3 regions of the Marinobacter salinisoli genome follow, and region 3 is predicted to be linked to each of the others. Evidence: predicted binding sites of a transcription regulator. Region 3 holds the regulator's gene; each other region holds the start of a gene.
What was found. Region 3 encodes LexA, which represses DNA repair genes until DNA is damaged. Its sites were predicted from a motif close to CTGTNTNNNNANACAG; they were not measured.
Positions count from the first base shown of each region.

Region 1: recA (recombinase RecA) is a predicted target of LexA. The motif match lies at 4,321-4,336, and genes of this name have one in related genera.
Region 2: recN (DNA repair protein RecN) is a predicted target of LexA. The motif match lies at 2,627-2,642, and genes of this name have one in related genera.

Region 1 covers NZ_CP071247.1:1,975,172-1,981,372, reverse strand. Annotated here, with positions in the region: gene LPB19_RS09040 (acyl-CoA synthetase) at 1-1,636, opposite strand, end outside; gene LPB19_RS09035 (enoyl-CoA hydratase) at 1,675-2,475, opposite strand; gene LPB19_RS09030 (OsmC family protein) at 2,531-2,980, opposite strand; gene recA (recombinase RecA) at 3,179-4,222, opposite strand; gene pncC (nicotinamide-nucleotide amidase) at 4,411-4,911, opposite strand; gene mutS (DNA mismatch repair protein MutS) at 4,992-6,201, shown strand, end outside.
Region 2 covers NZ_CP071247.1:245,429-251,629, reverse strand. Annotated here, with positions in the region: gene LPB19_RS01160 (outer membrane protein assembly factor BamE) at 1-234, opposite strand, end outside; gene fur (ferric iron uptake transcriptional regulator) at 356-769, shown strand; gene recN (DNA repair protein RecN) at 865-2,544, opposite strand; gene grpE (nucleotide exchange factor GrpE) at 2,826-3,431, shown strand; gene dnaK (molecular chaperone DnaK) at 3,522-5,438, shown strand; gene dnaJ (molecular chaperone DnaJ) at 5,515-6,201, shown strand, end outside.
Region 3 covers NZ_CP071247.1:3,221,274-3,227,474, forward strand. Annotated here, with positions in the region: gene LPB19_RS14705 (DUF6586 family protein) at 123-623, shown strand; gene LPB19_RS14710 (hypothetical protein) at 666-926, shown strand; gene LPB19_RS14715 (cell division inhibitor SulA) at 987-1,478, opposite strand; gene lexA (transcriptional repressor LexA) at 1,520-2,131, opposite strand; gene LPB19_RS14725 (amidoligase family protein) at 2,337-3,338, shown strand; gene LPB19_RS14730 (gamma-glutamyl-gamma-aminobutyrate hydrolase family protein) at 3,331-4,095, shown strand; gene LPB19_RS14735 (SIMPL domain-containing protein) at 4,092-4,775, shown strand; gene LPB19_RS14740 (translocation/assembly module TamB domain-containing protein) at 4,778-6,201, opposite strand, start outside.

The sequences.
Region 1 (6,201 bases), 1.2 Mb from region 3:
GCGAGGTCCCAGTGCCAAGCTGCTGGCGCAACAGGAACTTCTGGATTTTGCCCGTCGAGGTGGTCGGCAGCGGGCCGAAGATGACTTTTTTGGGCACCTTGAACCGGCTGATGTTGTCCCTGCAGAAGGCAATCAGCTGCGCTTCGTTCAGTTCTGCGTCAGGGCGCAGCTGCACAAAGGCGGCAGGAACCTCTCCCCACTTGGCGTCCTCCATGGCAACCACCGCGGCGAGGGCAACATCCGGGTGCCGGAGAATGACCTCCTCTACCTCAAGGGACGAGATGTTCTCCCCGCCTGAGATGATGACATCTTTCAAGCGATCACGAATCTTGATGTAGCCGTCCGGTTCCATCACGGCCAGGTCGCCGGAGTGAAACCAGCCACCGGCGAATGCTTCTTTGGTGGCCGCCGGGTTGCGAAGATAGCCCTTCATAACGATATTGCCCCGGAACATCACCTCGCCCATGGTTTGCCCGTCGGCAGGGACCGGTTCCATGGTCGCCGGGTCGAGGACTGCGACGTCTTCTTCCAGCGGATAGGTCACCCCCTGACGTCCGTTGAGCCGGACTTGTTCGTCGAGCGGGCGTTGCGCCCAATCATCCTGCTTCGCACAGACCGTAGCCGGGCCATAGGTTTCTGTCAGCCCGTATACATGGGTGAGCGCCACACCGATTTTCTCCATACGCTCCAGCACCGTGGCAGGCGGCGCAGCGCCTGCGATCAACCCGGCAACCGGACGATCGAAGGTGGTGCCCGCGGCACGGGCGGCATCGGCAATCATGGCATGGACAATGGGAGCACCGCAGTAATGGCTGACCTGGTGTTGTGGAATCAGCTCAAGGATAAGCTCGGGGTCAACGCGCCGCAGGCAGACGCTGGTACCCCCGATGGCCGCGAGGGTCCAGGGAAAACACCAGCCATTGCAATGGAACATCGGCAGCGTCCAGAGATAGGTAACGCTGGCGGGCAGGGTCCAGGACAGCACGTTGCTGACGGCGTTCAGGTAGGCACCACGATGATGAGTAACCACGCCTTTGGGATTGCCGGTAGTGCCCGAGGTGTAGCCCAGCGCAATGGCGTCCCATTCGTCGGCGGGCAGGCGCCAGTCGAGTGTCTCGGGCTGGCCGGCCAGCAGCGTTTCATACTCGTGGTTGCCAATGAGCGTCTGCGCACCCTGGCTGGCGTCAGGCACATTGATAATGACCGGAGCGGCCCCGTTCATCCGGGCAAGGGCCATCTCGACAACATCGGCATACTCCGGGTCGACCAGCAGAAACCGTGCGCGACTGTGATCCAGGATAAAGGCCACGGTTGCCGCATCAAGCCGGATATTGATGGCATTGAGCACAGCCCCGGTCATCGGCACGCCAAAATGAGCCTCATACATCGCCGGGACATTGGGCAACATCACGGCCACCGTATCGCCCCGCGAAACGCCGAAATCCTGCAGCAGCGACGCCAGCTGGCAACAGCGAGCGTAGGTCTGTTGCCAGGTGTAGCGTGTGTCGCCGTATATCAGAGCTGTTCTGTGGGGATAAACGGCAGCGGCGCGCCTTATGAAACTCAGGGGGGACAGAGGTACATGGTTGGCGGCGTTTTTACCCAAGCCCTCATCGAACTGACTGACGTCATTCATCACTTATGCTCCCACCTTGACCGCGCCGCACGCCATCGCTATCGGCCCGGCTGCTCCCACGTTGGTTTACGCTTTTCAAGAAACGCGTCGATGCCTTCTCCGGCATCAGGACTCATCATGTTGTCCGCCATCACGGCGCCTGCCAGCTCATAGGCATCAGCCAGCGGCATTTGCAGTTGGCGGTAGAACATCGTCTTGCCAAATCGAACCGCTGCCGGGCTCTTGCTCAGGATCACCTCAACCTTTTCAGCGACGGCGGCATCCAGATCGGAGTCCTCCGCCACACCGCTCAGGAGGCCCCAGCCCATCGCGGTGTCCGCATCGATAAAATCCGCCGTAACCAGCATGTCAAACGCGCGCTTCGCGTTGATATTGCGGGACAGGGCCACCGCGGGGGTTGAACAGAACAGCCCGACGTTGATGCCAGACACCCCGAAAGTGGCCGATCGGGCCGCAATAGCCAGATCACAGCTGGCCACGAGCTGACAGCCGGCCGCCGTGGCCATGCCCTGAACCCTGGCAATCACGGGCACCGGCAGGTTGACCAGGCCCTGCATCACCCGACTGCAGCGCCGGAATAACCCCTGGTAATAGTCGTGATCGGGATGGGCGCGCATTTGCCGCAGGTCGTGTCCCGCACAGAAACCTCGGCCATTGGCGCCGATGACCACACATCGCACCGAGGGATCGGACGCGATGTTATCCAACTCGTGTTGCAATGCATCCAGCAAGGACTCGGAGAGCGTGTTGAATTTGTCCGGGCGATTTAACGTCAGATAGACCGCGCCCTCCTTATCCTCTCGGAGAAGCTCGGCCGCCACTGACTGGGTGTCACTCATAAGTTATCTCCGCCAAGCGCCCCCTGGTAGCGACGCCTGATTAAGAATAATTGTTCTAAAGATAGTTGATTTTGACGTCCGCAGTGATGGAGTTGCGAATGAAACAGTTGCTGTGAGCACTGCTGTGCATTCGTTCGAGCGCCTTCTGGTCAGGCATCTTGTCACCACCGAACGTGATTCGCGGTGACAGCTCAATGCGGGTCACCGCCTTCCCCTTCTTTTCCATGTTTTCCAGGTAGCCTTTGGGGTCGTCCTCATAGGATTCCACCCGATAGCCCTGAAAATCCGCGATGGCGAGGAAAAACAGCATGTGGCAACTGGATACCGCGCTCACCAGCATTTGCTCCGGGTCCGCGCATTGCGGATCACCCTTGAATTCTTCGGAGGCCGAAACACAGATTTGCTGGCCGCCGTTCAAGATGACGTGGTGGTTGCGAGAGTAGGTGTCTGACTCTGATTCGTGGTCAGCACGCTGCCAGCGGATAGCGGCCTGATGGGTGGACATGACGTCGGCTCCTGTGGGTTCTGAGCCTTCATCATAGAAACGGTTAAGCCGGGCGTAAAACGAGGATTACTATCCGGTTGCATTAGCCAGGCTAATGCAAATCAACTGACAGGGGGGGGCAGACAACTGGTGCCATGCGGATGTGCGCCCTGCGCATCGCCCCTCAGACGGAACGAATACGCAGGGTTGATCACGATTTTAGAGTAACTCGCCGTTCGCTTCGGCCGGCGCCTCGGCCACTTTCTTTTCCGTCTTCGGCATCAGCTTGTCACGGACCTTGGCTTCGATTTCGGTGGCCAGATCCATGTTTTCTTCCAGGAACTTGCAGGCATTCGCCTTGCCCTGGCCGATCTTGTCGCCGTTGTAGGAATACCAGGCGCCGGACTTGTCCACAAAGCCCTCTTTCACGCCCATGTCCAGAACTTCGGCCATGTGATAGATGCCCTTGCCGTACATGATCTGGAACTCGGCCTGACGGAACGGAGGGGATACCTTGTTCTTAACCACCTTCACGCGGGTTTCGTTACCCACCACTTCGTCGCCTTCCTTCACAGCACCGATGCGACGGATATCCAGACGAACGGAGGAGTAAAACTTCAGCGCGTTACCACCGGTGGTGGTTTCCGGCGAACCGAACATGACACCGATCTTCATACGGATCTGGTTGATAAACACCATCAGGCAGTTGGCGTTCTTGACGTTGCTGGTCAGCTTACGCAGCGCCTGGGACATCAAACGCGCCTGCAGGCCCACGTGGCTGTCACCCATCTCGCCTTCGATTTCCGCCTTCGGCGTCAGTGCCGCAACCGAGTCCACGATGATCACGTCTACCGCGTTGGAGCGCACCAGCATGTCGGCGATTTCCAGCGCCTGCTCACCGGTGTCCGGCTGGGATACCAGCAGGTCGTCCACGTTTACGCCCAGTTTTTCGGCGTAGATCGGGTCAAGCGCGTGCTCGGCGTCGACGAAGGCACAGGTCTTGCCCTGCTTCTGGGCTTCCGCAATTACTTGCAGTGTCAGCGTGGTTTTACCGGAGCTTTCCGGTCCGTAGATTTCTACGATACGACCATAAGGCAGGCCACCAATACCCAGCGCCACATCCAGCCCCAGAGAGCCGGTGGATACCGCAGGAATGGCCTCGCGGGGCTGATCGCCCATTTTCATCACGGCGCCCTTGCCAAACTGGCGCTCGATCTGGCCCAGTGCTGCGCTTAATGCTTTCTTGCGGTTATCGTCAGACATCAGTGCAAAACCCTCTGTTGCTGTTACCACCTGTCAACCAGCCGGACCGGTAGTGGATTCCAATGGTGGGGAAGCTGTACAGCAGATACAGTAATTCCCTGTATATTTGAACAGTATTAAAACACAACCCGAAAAAGAGACCAACCCCCTTTGCGTGTCTTCCTGTATATCCTTTTTCAAAATCGGTATCAGGCATCCTGTAAATAGCCGTGCACCTGCTGAAGGCCATACACGACAGCCTGCCGACGCACCTGATCGCGATCTCCGGAAAACTGTTTCAATGCTGTCTGTGTAGACTCGGCATTAGACCCCCAGGCGAACCACACTGTCCCTACGGGCTTGTCCGGACTTCCACCCCCGGGGCCTGCTACACCGCTAATAGCCACCGCGACGCTGGCACCTGACTTGGCAAGGGCGCCGGCCACCATCTCTCGCACCACCGGCTCACTAACGGCACCGTGCATCTGTAACGACTCGCTGGTAACTCCCAGCCAACCGTGCTTGGCCTCGTTGCTGTAGGTCACCAGCCCGCCAAGCACATAGGCCGACGAGCCTGCCCGATCGGTCAGAACCTTGGCCACCCAGCCACCGGTGCAGCTTTCCGCGGTGACAATGGTTCGCCCCTTCGACTCCAGCAGCTCTCCCAGCCTTGCAGCCGCCTGGTTCAGTTCCTGATCGCTGGTCACCATCATGCTCTCCTCATTTCATCCCGACGGTTATTTTCTTACAATTGCCCACCTCATCCAAAGCAGTCAATCCGGAAGCCTCCATGTCAGCAGCTCAAACCGACCTGTCCCAGCACACGCCCATGATGCGGCAATACCTCAAGATCAAGGGTGAACATCCAAACGAGATGGTGTTTTACCGCATGGGGGACTTCTACGAGCTGTTTTATGACGACGCCAAGAAAGCCGCGGAGCTCTTGGATATTACGCTGACGGCCCGGGGCCAGTCCGGCGGCAATCCGGTCCCCATGGCCGGCATTCCGTTCCACGCAGCCGAAGGCTACATCGCCCGCCTGGTGCGCGCCGGCGTGTCCATTGCCGTTGCTGAGCAGATTGGCGACCCGGCCACCAGCAAAGGACCTGTCGAACGCCAGGTCGTGCGCGTCGTAACACCGGGCACCCTGAGTGACGACGCCTTTCTGGAAGACCGGCGTGACAACCTTCTGGTGGCGATTTACAGCCACCGGGAACAGTTTGGCTTTGCCTCACTGGATATCTCCAGCGGCCGTTTTTCGGTTTCTGAACTGGAAAACCTGGAGGCCCTGCAGGGCGAATTGCAGCGCCTGCGCCCGGCCGAAATCCTGATCAGCGAAGACTTCCCTTATGAGGAAATCCTTGAGGGCTTCACCGGCATCCGCCGTCAGGGGCCGTGGCTGTTCGAAGCCGACACGGCGCGCCGGGTGATTACCTCGCAGTTGCAGGTTCGCGACCTGACTGGTTTCGGCTGCGAGGACCTCAACCTCGCCATTTGCGCTGCCGGCTGCCTGCTGCAATACGCCAAGGAAACCCAGCGTACCGCCCTGCCGCATATCCGCAAACTGACCCGCGAACGTCGGGACGAAGCGGTGATTCTGGATGCGGCCAGCCGGCGCAATCTGGAAATCGACACCAACCTCATGGGCGGGCACCAGTACACGCTGGCCTGGGTGATGGACCGCACCGCAACCGCCATGGGTGGACGGGAACTCAAGCGCTGGCTGAACCGCCCCCTGCGCGATGTGACCATAGTCAAGCAACGCCAGCAGGCGGTTTCGGCACTGCTGGATGGTTTCCATTACGAACCCGTTCATGACCACCTGAAAGCCGTCGGCGATATCGAACGGGTGCTGTCCCGTGTGGCCCTGCGCTCGGCCCGCCCGAGGGACCTGGCCCGCCTGCGCGACGCGTTTCAGGTGCTTCCGGACCTGCAGGAAACGCTCAAGCCGGTGAACTCCCACCACATTGTCAAGCTAGCGACGATCGTCAGCGAGTACC
Region 2 (6,201 bases), 740 kb from region 3:
TCCGCCCCGGCGCTGAAAGGTATACACGAAATACTCTCTGGAAGTATCGATGGGGTTGAGCAGTAAGGGGGTGCCCAGCACGGCATGGACCTGACGTCGTGGCATTCCTTCCGAGAGCTGGCTGATCTCTTCTTCGGTTACAATATTTCCCTGCTGGACGTTGATCTTGTACACGCCGGGAAAGCTGCAGCCCGCAATAATGAACGTGAGAATAAAAGAGATTAGCTTTTGCATCGCCGAAGGAAATCCTCTATTTTTGAATGCGCCTGCCACAAGCGGGCGCAGCGCGCTGAGCCGTAAAAAGCGGCTTCATCATACCGGAAGCCTCGAAGTACACCAAAGAGTGAAATGTAACATGTCATCCGAGAACGCCGAATTACGAAAGGTCGGTCTGAAAGTCACTTTGCCGAGGGTGAAAATTCTCAACATCCTTGAAACGGCCGATGAGCACCACCTCAGTGCTGAAGACGTTTACAAGAAACTTTTAGAGCAAGGGGATGATGTGGGCCTGGCGACGGTGTACCGGGTGCTGACCCAGTTTGAAGCGGCCGGGCTGGTGTTGCGGCACAACTTCGAAGGTGGCCACGCGGTATTTGAGATGGCGGGGGACGATCACCATGACCATATGGTCTGCACCCAAACCGGTGAGGTGATCGAGTTTGTTGACGAGGTAATTGAGGAGCGTCAGCAGAAAATCGCCCGGGAGCATGGCTACGAGATCGTGGATCACAGCCTGATTCTCTACGTCAAGCCGATCAAATCTGAATAACGGCCAATAAAAAAAGGGCGGATTGTGGTCCGCCCTGAGAAACTCTCGAAGTCGAGAGGGGATGTGTTCAGTTCGCCATTCTTTAAGCTGCTCTCTCAGTGATGAGTTGCTTGTCCCTTGGATACCATTTCTTTTGCGTGTGCCAGTGTCTGGTCAGTCATGTCCACGCCGCCCAGCATCCTCGCCACTTCACTGATGCGGCCCTGATCATCAAGGGCTTCAATTTTCGAGAAAGTAGTGTCCTGTTCGGTGAATTTGCTGACAAACAGGTGCTGGTGACATTGAGCCGCTACCTGTGGCAAATGAGTGACACACAGAACCTGCCCGTTTTCCCCCAGGTTGCGCAGCAGCCGGCCCACCACTTCAGCCGTACCGCCGCCAATGCCCACGTCGACCTCGTCAAATACCAGTGTCGGAGTGGTAGAGGTCTGTGCGACGACTACCTGTATGGCCAGGCTGATGCGAGACAACTCCCCTCCAGAGGCGACTTTGGACAGTGAACGCGCCGGCTGACCCGGGTTGGCGCTAACCAGAAACTCAATGTCCTGCTGTCCGCATGGTGTGGGCTCGTCATCGGCGCTCCGGTTCAGGTGCGTGACAAATTGCACGGATGGCATGCTCAGCTGCGCGAGTTCTTCGGCGATACGCTGGTCCAGGTCAACGGCCGCGCGTTCTCGGGCATCGGTCAGTTTTGTCGCCAGTGCATCGTAGGCTTTTCGTTGCTCATCCAGCTCGGCTTCCAGCTGTTCAAGGCTGCCAGCCCCTCCGTCGAGTTCCTCGAGTTCGGCGCTCAATCTCTGGTGCAGTGCCGGCAGCTCTTCCGGGCTGATCCGGTGCTTGCGAGCCATCTGGTAAATGGCACTCAGGCGCTCTTCCACTTCAGCCAGTCGCGCCGGGTCGGCCTCGTAATCTTCGACAAAGCGACGGAGGTTATCGCCGGCCTCGCCGATTTGAATCTGTGCTTCATTCAGCATCTGAATGGTATCAGCCAGCGCCGGCACTTCAGTCGGGAGCTGCTCCAGTTGCTGCAACGCCTGGCGCACCAGGGTGGCGGCGCTGCCGTCCTCTTCGGTGCATAACAGGGCGGCCCGGTGGCTGTGATGGAGTACCGCATCGGCCTGGCTTAGCTGAGCCTGCTCCTGCTCGAGTTCTTGCTGTTCGTTGTCTTGCAGTGCCAGTCGATCGAGTTCTTCCACCTGGTAACGGAGCAGCTGTAATTTGGCTTCGGTTTCATCGGCGTTCTGCTGTCGTTCGGTCAGGCGTAGACGCGATTTATTCCAGTGTTTCCAGGCGCTGTGCACCTCGTCCGCCAGGGTTTCTGCGCCGGCAAATTCGTCCAGCAATTTTCGGTGGGTTTCTTTGCGCAGCAGGGACTGATGCTGGTGCTGGCTGTGGATGTCCATCAGCAGCCCACCCAGCTCTTTCAGGTGTGCCAGGGGACAGGGCTGGCCGTTAATGTAAGCACGGGACCGGCCATCCTTGCTGATGACCCGGCGCAGTATGCAGTCGCTTTCGTCATCCAGTTCATGGCTCTCCAGCCACTGGCTCGCTTCGGGGATGTTGGAGACGTCAAAGCTGGCGGTAATGTCCGCGCGCTTGGCGCCGTGGCGCACCGCGCCAGCGTCTGCGCGACCGCCCATCGCCAGGCCCAGGGCATCGAGCACGATCGACTTGCCGGCACCGGTTTCGCCGGTCAGAGCGGTCATGCCCCGCTTGAATTGCAGTTCCACGCGTTCGGCAATGGCGTAATTCGAAACGGTAAGCTGTACGAGCATGAGGTATCTCCGTGTCCTTGTATGGGTGCGTTGGCCCCGAAAAGACGGTATCTGTACGAACTACTGTATTGGTATACAGTGACTGTGAATATATACAGGGTCTTTTCGGTTTGCAAACCGTGGTTGCGAAAAACTGATCGATTTGGGCGTACGGGGTGGTTGAAACCTGGCATCTGGGCCCCATATCGAATCGCAAATAGCCAGTTCCGGCCGGGGCAGGCTGGAAACCACATTCAAAGGGTCAGTCCAGGCTGGCCGCCGGATATTCAGCAGGAGTAACCATGAGCACTGATGAAAACCGCAATAATCAGGCCGCTGAGGAATTGAGCGAAGCGACAGAGGCCGCGGCAGAAGAGGCGCAGGAGCAGGACCCTGCCGGTACTGAAGGGGAAGGATCGGAGCTGGATACGCTGAAAGCTCAGGTGAAGGACGCTCAGGAGCAGGTGCTGAGGGCTCAGGCCGAGATGCAGAATGTTCGCCGTCGTGCCGAGATCGATGTCGAGAAGGCCCACAAGTTTGCCCTCGAAAAGTTCGTAAAGGAGCTGCTGCCCGTGGCCGACAGCCTTGAAAAGGCTGTGGAAAGCACCGATGGCGGCGAGAACGCCGGCGAACTGGTGGCGTCCATCCGTGAGGGTGTAGAAATGACGCTGAACCTGTTCCTCACCAGTCTGGGCAAGTTCAACGTAGAGCAGCTTAACCCGGTGGGCGAGCCGTTCGATCCCCAGCAGCATGAAGCAATGTCGATGGTGCCGGCGCCAGATGCCGAGCCGAACAGTGTGGTGGCGGTCGTTCAGAAAGGCTATCTGCTGAACGGTCGTGTGGTGCGCCCTGCCATGGTGGTTGTCGCAAAAGCGGATAGTGCACCAAAAATCGACGAGCAGGCTTGAAAAGTCGATTAAAGCGCCAATATAGCCAATTAAAGGTTAGAGCCGGAGTGTTGAGTCTCCGGGAATTTGCAGAATAATTGGAGTGAATCAATGAGCAAAATTATCGGTATCGACCTGGGAACGACCAACTCCTGCGTTGCCATCATGGATGGTGACAAGGTCAAAGTGATTGAGAACGCCGAGGGCGATCGTACCACCCCGTCCATCATCGCTTATACCGATGATGGTGAGACTCTGGTGGGTCAGTCTGCAAAGCGTCAGGCGGTTACCAATCCGGACAACACGCTGTACGCCATCAAGCGCCTGATCGGTCGTCGCTTTGAGGATGACGTGGTTCAGAAAGACATCAAGATGGTGCCTTACAAGATCGCCAAGGCCGACAATGGTGACGCGTGGGTTGAGGTGAAAGGCCAGAAAATGGCGCCGCCGCAGGTGTCTGCGGAAGTGCTGAAGAAGATGAAGAAAACCGCCGAGGACTACCTGGGTGAGAAAGTGACGGAAGCGGTTATCACCGTTCCGGCGTACTTCAACGACAGCCAGCGTCAGGCCACCAAAGACGCCGGCAAGATTGCTGGTCTGGAAGTGAAGCGGATCATCAACGAGCCGACCGCAGCTGCGCTGGCCTATGGCATGGACAAGCAGAGCGGTGACCGCACCGTGGCTGTATACGACCTCGGTGGTGGTACTTTCGACCTGTCCATCATCGAAATCGCAGACGTTGACGGTGAGCACCAGTTCGAGGTTCTGGCGACCAACGGTGACACCTTCCTGGGTGGTGAAGACTTTGACCTCAAGGTTATCGAATACCTGGCCGACCAGTTCAAAAAAGACAGCGGCATCGACCTGCGCGGCGATTCCCTGGCCATGCAGCGGCTGAAGGAAGCGGGCGAGAAGGCCAAGATCGAGCTGTCCAGCAGCCAGCAGACCGACGTCAACCTGCCGTACATCACTGCGGATGCGTCCGGTCCCAAGCACATGAACGTCAAGCTGACCCGTGCCAAGCTTGAGTCATTGGTTGAAGATCTGGTCGACCGTTCTCTCGAGCCGTGTAAAGTTGCTCTGAAGGACGCTGGTATGAGCGCCAGTGAAGTGGATGAAGTGATTCTGGTGGGCGGTCAGACCCGCATGCCGCTGGTTCAGGAGAAGGTGAAGAACTTCTTCGGCAAAGAAGCCCGTAAGGATGTGAACCCGGACGAGGCGGTTGCCATGGGTGCAGCCATTCAGGCGGCGGTACTGTCTGGAGATGTGAAGGATGTTCTGCTGCTGGACGTGACTCCGCTGACTCTGGGCATCGAAACCATGGGTGGCGTTGCTACGCCGCTGATCGAGAAGAACACGACGATCCCGACCAAAAAGTCGCAAACCTTCTCCACAGCGGACGACAACCAGACCGCGGTGACCATTCACGTGGTACAGGGTGAGCGTAAGCAGGCCAGCCAGAACAAATCACTGGGCCGGTTCGATCTGGCGGATATTCCGCCGGCGCCACGCGGTGTGCCGCAGATCGAAGTGACGTTCGACATCGACGCCAACGGCATTCTGAACGTGTCGGCGAAGGACAAGGCTACTGGCAAAGAGCAGTCCATCGTGATCAAGGCGTCTTCGGGTCTGAACGACGACGAGATCGAGAAGATGGTGAGCGATGCCGAGGCCAACGCTGAAGAAGATCGCAAGTTCGAAGAGCTGGTGCAGGCCCGTAACCAGGGTGATGCCATGGTCCACGCGGTGCGTAAAACGCTGACCGAAGCGGGTGACAAGGTCACCGACAGCGAGAAAGAATCCATCGAAACAGCGATCAAGGATCTGGAGCAGGCTCTGGAAGGATCTGATAAGGAAGACATCGAGGCCAAGACGCAGAAGCTCACCGAGGTGTCTTCAGAGTTGGCTCAGAAGATGTATGCCGATCAGGCCGAGCAAGCCGGTGGTCAGGAAGAGGCGCAGGCCCAGCCTGGCGACGACGCTGTCGATGCCGAGTTCGAAGAAGTTAAAGACGACGATAAGCGGTAATCTGATCGATATCAGGTGGTTGGAAAACGCGGGGAATTCCTCGCGTTTTCCGCGTTTACACACAAGGTTTTAAAGCATGGCCAAACGCGATTATTACGAAGTTCTCGGTGTGTCCCGGGATGCGGACGACAAGGAAATCAAGCGAGCCTATCGCAAGCTTGCGATGAAGTACCACCCTGACCGTAATCCGGGTGACGCCGAAGCCGAGAACCAGTTTAAGGAAGCCAGCGAGGCGTACGAAGTGCTCGCCGATGGCTCCAAGCGCGCAGCCTATGATCAGTTCGGGCACGCCGGTGTGGATGGTCAGGCTGGCGGTGGATTCGGCGGTGGCGGAGGCAGTTTCTCCGACATCTTCGGTGATGTGTTCGGCGACATTTTTGGTGGCGGAGGCGGTCGCGGCCGAAACACCCGTGGCAGTGACCTGCGCTACACCCTGGAGCTGGATCTGGAAGAGGCGGTGAAAGGCAAAACCGTCGAGATCACGATTCCCGGTCACAAAGAGTGCGACGTCTGCGACGGCAGTGGCGCCGAGAAAGGCTCCAAGCCGGAAACCTGTGGTACCTGTCAGGGTATGGGGCAGGTTCGCATGCAGCAGGGGTTCTTTACTGTTCAGCAGGCGTGTCCGACCTGTCGCGGCTCCGGCAAGGTGGTGAAGAATCCGTGCAAGGCCTGTCATGGCCAAGGCCGGGTTCGGGAAGAAAAAACCCTGTCGGTCAAGGTGCCGCCCGGTGTGGACACCGGTGATCGCATTCGATTGTCCGGT
Region 3 (6,201 bases):
TGTTTGTAGATTCTTGTGAAACACCATCGAGACAGTCCGATGCACAAAATAACGCCAGAAAATGTTATGCTATGCGGTCACGTTTTCAAGTTGAACATCCCTTATCAGGTGCGGGCTTCCCCATGGCGTCTCAATGGTACTCGTTGGTCTCTCAAAAGCTGTTTCTGGCTGAGCAGTTGCTGCGCTTGAAAGACAGTGCCGGAGCGCCCGCAGACTCAGAACCGGCGGCGGCACTGCGCGAGGAAGCCAAGATCCAGGGCGCCGTGGAACTGATGCTTCGGGCCAGGCAACTGACGCTGACCATGATTGCCCGTTTTCATCAGGTTAGGCAGGGTCAGCCTGCCAACCTTGAGCAGCTGGCAGCCCTGATTGGAGAAGAGTCCGGCGATGTCGTGCATTTGCGCGAGCTGGCACAGTCACCGGGGAATTGGTGGAACCACCTGGATCAACTGGAGCGGTCTCAATGTAATCCGCCCGCACAGCGGAAAACGGTCAGCTCGGACAACATTATTGCCATAGCTGCAGAGACCGGACCGGACCGCTCCACGAACGCCCTGACCAGAACTCTGGGCGAAATGAAACAATTTGCCAACGATCTGGAAGAGCGCAACAGCGAATGGTAACGCGGCGCCCACTCCGATCTCATCAACACAAAGGTTTACGGTATGTCACCCTCGTTTTATGAAATCGTCCAATTGAGCAATGGCGATTACGCGTTGCGCCGCATTGATGATGACAGCGCCCCCCTGGTGAAAATCTCGTTTTCAGAGGAAGCCCGTGAAATGATGGCGGACCGGGATATGAACGTGGCGAAAGCCATGATTGCTGCCGGCATTGAAGCGGTGGGCAGTGTCGCTCACGATATCGATTGGGAAGAAGACGAACAGGAAGCGACAGAAATCTCACCTTCCTACACCCTGCACTGAGCCGGGCATCAACCGCTTGCGGTGCCCTCTCCATCAGGGCCCGCCTGCGGATTTGCCGGCTTAGCGCTGGCGCAACACCACTCCATGGCTATTGCCCATCGCTGACGCTTGCTGCAACTCCTGAAATGCCGACTTGCTGAGTTTCTGTGTCCACATAACAACCGCATGACAGGTACCGGCACTCAACGCTCGCTCGGCGAGGGCCTGTGCCGAATACTCCGGCGTAGAGCGCAAAACCAACAACTGACCTGCCACGATACCGTGCATCTTCTGCCACTTGCTCACCAGCGCCTGGGGCGGATCAATCCAGGCAAGCCAACGCTTCTCCTGGTTCAGCTGGGTCAGCATCGGCAGCAACAGCTGAAAGCTCTCGACCTGCTCCCGAGGCATAATAATTTCGGTTACGTTTCCGGCGCCTGGGGCAGCACGCGTCTCCCCCCGTGGCCGCGCCGCAATCACCGCCCGTTTTTTCGGTGTGACGGGCGAAGATACCGGATAGGACAACGCGCCCTGGTGAAACGCCGTATTCTGACCGAAGCTCAATTGTTCCATAACCTAGCTGCTCCCAGACTGTCCGTAAAAACCTGACCTGATTAGTGAAGATCCGAGCGACGGATAACCCCCACGCCCAACCCCTCGATGAACAACTGCTCCTCTGTAAGATCCACCTCGATCGGATCGAATTCTTCGTTCTCTGCGATCAGGTACACCTTGGTGCCGTCCTTGCGGTAACGCTTGACGGTCACCTCGTCTTCGCCAACCCGCGCTACCACCACCTGCCCGTTGTGGACATCCTGGGTGCGGTGCACCGCCAGCAAGTCGCCGTCGAGGATTCCGATATCTTTCATACTCATCCCACGCACCCGCAGGAGATAGTCGGCAGACGGCGAGAAAAAGCTCGGCTGCAGCGTAACGTGGTCCTCAATGTGCTCCTGAGCAAGAATCGGGCTACCGGCCGCCACCTGACCGATGACGGGCAATCCCAGATCCGCCTCGGCTTCAGGCAGTCGAATGCCGCGACTGGCCCCCGGAACCATTTCAATGGCCCCTTTACGGGCGAGGGCTCGAAGGTGCTCCTCTGCCGCGTTGGCCGAGCGAAAACCCAGCTCTGCAGCGATTTCCGCACGGGTGGGCGGGTAACCAGTCTCATCCAGATAGCGCCGGATGATATCCAGCACCTGAGATTGCCTTGCTGTCAGTTTCATGGGGTCACTCCGTCCAAGCGTTTCCGGGCCCACCCTGGCGATTCAGCACTCTGGGCATGCCCTGTTTTTATATACAGTAAGTGAAATATATACAGTGTTTTATCCAGTGTAAAGCCCGCGGAGAATTTTCCTAACCAGGCCAGCAGGTTGTAACGGCGAATGTGGTATGGTGAAGAAAAGGCTGCCCGCCAGGACAAGGAGCGCTATGGACCATCGCAACGCATGCCTCATGCCGGACATCATGCACACCAGCGATCAGAAGGAACGCCGCGTAGGCATAGAACTGGAGCTATCGGGTCTCAGCTATGACCAGCTCGTATTCATCGTGGCTGATTTTCTGGGCACCAAGCCCCGACTGGAATCCCGCTATGTGACCAAGCTGGAAACCGATCTCGGCGAATTTACGGTGGAACTCGATTCCGAACTGGTCAAGGATCTCGACTTCAGCGACGCCGGCCTGCCCGATTCCATCAGGGAACTGGGTGGACAGGCCCTGGAAGTGATTGATGCCGCAGCCGAACGTATTGTGCCGCTGGAAATCATCACGCCGCCGCTGCCGTTCAGCGAGGTCGAGCAAATCGAGTCTCTGGTGAACACATTGCGCGAGCACGGAGCCCTTGGCAGTCGGGAATCCATCTATTACGCATTCGGGCTGCAGCTGAATCCGGAATTGCCGGACCTGAAACCGGCAACAGTGGTTCGCTACCTGCAAGCGTTTGCCGGACTTTATGAGTGGCTCAAATCCCGCCACCAGCTGGACATCAGCCGCAAGATGACCACCTATATCGAGCCCTGGAGCAGTCGCTACACCACCCGGCTGATGGAGGACGACTACGAACCGGACCAGGCCGAGCTGCTGCACGACTATCTCAAGTACAACCCGACCCGGAACCGGGCTCTGGACCTGCTGCCGCTGTTCGCCCATCTGGATTCATCTTTGCTGGGGGAGTACGTACAGGATACCCGGATAAAGAGTCGCCCCACCCTGCACTACCGGCTGCCAGACTGCGACATTGACAACCCCTCCTGGCGATTCGCCGACGTCTGGAACGACTGGGTGGTGCTTGAACAGATCGCTTCCAACGCGCACCAACTGGCCGATCTTCGGGCCAGATACCGCGAGGCGCAGAAGCTGAATCTCCACAACCTGACCCATAGCTGGCTGGACAGCTCATCCGAATGGTTGCAGAGTCTGGGGTATGCATGATCCGTCATTAGATGAACCGGAGTTGCCAGGCCTCACTATCGGGATCAGCGGACCCTCACGGCGCGCGACCACCCACCGCCTGATCAGCCTGGGGTTGCGGATGTACGGGGCACATACCCATTACATTCGGCCCGGCTCCCACACCAATGTCCCTTTGCTGGATGGGTTGGTGCTGTCTGGTGGCACACACATTCATCCTGAGCGCTACGGTCAACAGCCACAGGTGTCAGCGCGATATGATCCACGTCGGGACGCTACCGACTACCGTTTGCTCGAGCAGGCGGAACGCATAGGGATTCCGGTGCTGGGCATCTGCCGAGGCGCCCAGTTAATCAATATTTTTCATGGCGGGTCGTTGTGTCAGAACGTCAAACCGATCCGGGTCCACACCCGGCATCGCCCACTGCTGCTGCCCATGCAGACAGTCAGGCTGGTACAGGACAGCCGGCTCGCACGGGCCATGCAAGGCCTGACCATCGGCGCGAACCGCATCCACAGCCAGGCGATCAAGCGGCTGGGCCGGAATCTCAGGGTTGTTGCGGTTGATAACGACCTGTTCGTTCAGGCGATCGAGAGCCAGGGCGGGCAATGGATGCTGGGTGTCCAATGGCACCCGGAATATCTGCTATACCATGGAGGACATCGCCAGATCTTTCGGCAGTTTGTTCAGGCGGCCCTCGAGTTCAAGCGGAGCCGGCTCGAGCCGGACTCTGAGACCACCTCATACGACCAAGCTCCAGGGAGGAGTGACCCATGAATACTGGAAGCCTACTCGCGCGCCTCGGCGTGCCCCTCATGCTTCTGCCCGCCCTTGCCCTCGCCGGCGAAGTCTCACTGAGCGGCGAAGGCAGCGTGCGTTACCAGCCAGACAGCGCGCGACTGCAGTTTACCGCCGTCGTCGAACACGAAGTGCCACAGCAGGCGACGGAACAGGTGGCGGCGTTGATGGCGCAGTGGCGGGATGCCATTGAGGATTACGAGGACGACCTTCAGGACTACACCGACGCGAACGTGCACCTGTATTCACGAACCCTGCCGCCGAGTGAGCGCGGTGGTGAACCGGATAAAAAAGCCGTTGCATCCCAGACAGTCACCTTCGAGATCAATGACCTGTCGCTACTGAATCCCCTGCTGCAACAAGCCCAGTCGATCGGTTTGCGCTACAACCTGAGCCCGGGCCATTTTTTCTACTCTGAAGAGGAAGAGCTGGAACAAGAAGCTCTGGCCCGAGCCATTGCCGATGCCCGGGCCCGCTGCGAATTCGTTGCCGATCAACTGGGCGAATCCTGCGGGGACGTGATCAGCATGCAGGTAAACGGTGGCATGCACCCCGGCCCCAGAATGATGGCGGAAGCCCGGGCTGCCGCAGACACCGTGTCCAACGTCGGCATCCGGGAAGTGACTGCTTCAGTAACCGCCACTTTCGAACTCGACTGACACTAGAAATCTCGGGTATAGAAAATATCCAGCGAAGAGGCCAGGCCACTGGCCGCTTCGAGGTAGAAATATTTGCCGATATCGTAGCGCAATGCCACCGTCGTAATCGGCTCAAAAATACCGACGCCGTAACGCAGGCTGAGTTTGTCCGTCAGGTAGCCACTGGCAACCACCGAGGTTTCATCACCGGCGCCTTCGGCTTCAAGGGCAAACTGATCAATGCCCAGCTCATCGCCAATCTTACCCGTCAGCTCGGCGGTCTGATTCAAGGTCAGTGACAGGGCCGCAGTGCTCATCTGCCCCTCTTCGCCCCGTGTCTGGGGTGCCCGCCCAAGAATCAGATAGGACAGGGCAACGCCCTCGGGCATATCGGGTACGGAAAATACTTCTGTCGTGGGTGATTGCGCAGGCCCGGTCAGGCGGATACCGGCCACCACGGCATCGACTTTGCGGACGGCTTCGATTTCCAGGTAGGGCTGGGCGATCGCGCCTACGAACAGTACGCGAGCCGTGCGCAGCTCGAGTTCCTGGCCAAACGCTTCATAACGGCCGTCGACCAGGCTCAGCGTGCCACGGGTATCCATGTTGTTGCCAATACGCAGCGTCCCCTCCAGGTTACCCTCAACTCCGAAGGCTACAAACGAAACTTCGTCTTCACCAACCACCACCCGGACATCCATCTCCAGATTCTCAACCAGCGGTTTTTCTTTCTCCACGCCGACGATCACCTCGTCTCCGGAAACCGTCACCGCCTGCGGTGGAAGCCCCTGGATTTCGATGGCACCCCGGGGAACCGCAAGCACCCCTTTCACGCGCAACTGGCCCTGACGGAAATGGATGTTCAGGTCTGGAGCCAGGTCGAGCTGGGCGTAGGGTTCGAGGTTCACGGCCACCTGCTCGCCACGAAGGCTGATCTGACCCTCCGGTTTCCGCCGCCAGTCGACGCTGCCGTCCAGGTCAAGGAAGCCATCGCCGCCGGTTTCGACGCGCCCCGTCAGGTCTGCGGAATAGCCAAGCAACGTTACTTGCGCCTCGATGGATTCCATTAAAACCGGCAACCGGGAATCCACCAGCCGCCCCCCGGTCAGAGTGAGTTCACCGTTCACGGCCGGGCGCATTAACGGCCCCGAAAGCCGTCCACGCCCCTGTATTTCACCGGCAACATCCTCGAGGCCGGCCACCAAACCCGCCAGCGCGATGTCCAGTTTTTCAAGCTGGAACTCGCCCTCGATCCGCCGATCCTCCGCACGGGGATCAACGGCTGCATCCACAGACAACTTGCCGATTTGCGGCCCCGCCAGCGCCAGCTCGAGCTCAGCGGCTTCCGGTTTCAGGTTGAGCACCACTTGCAACTGCTCGTACCGGAAGTCATCCCACTCACCGTCCAGAAGCACACCCACATCAGCGCTGCCGGCATCCAGCTCGA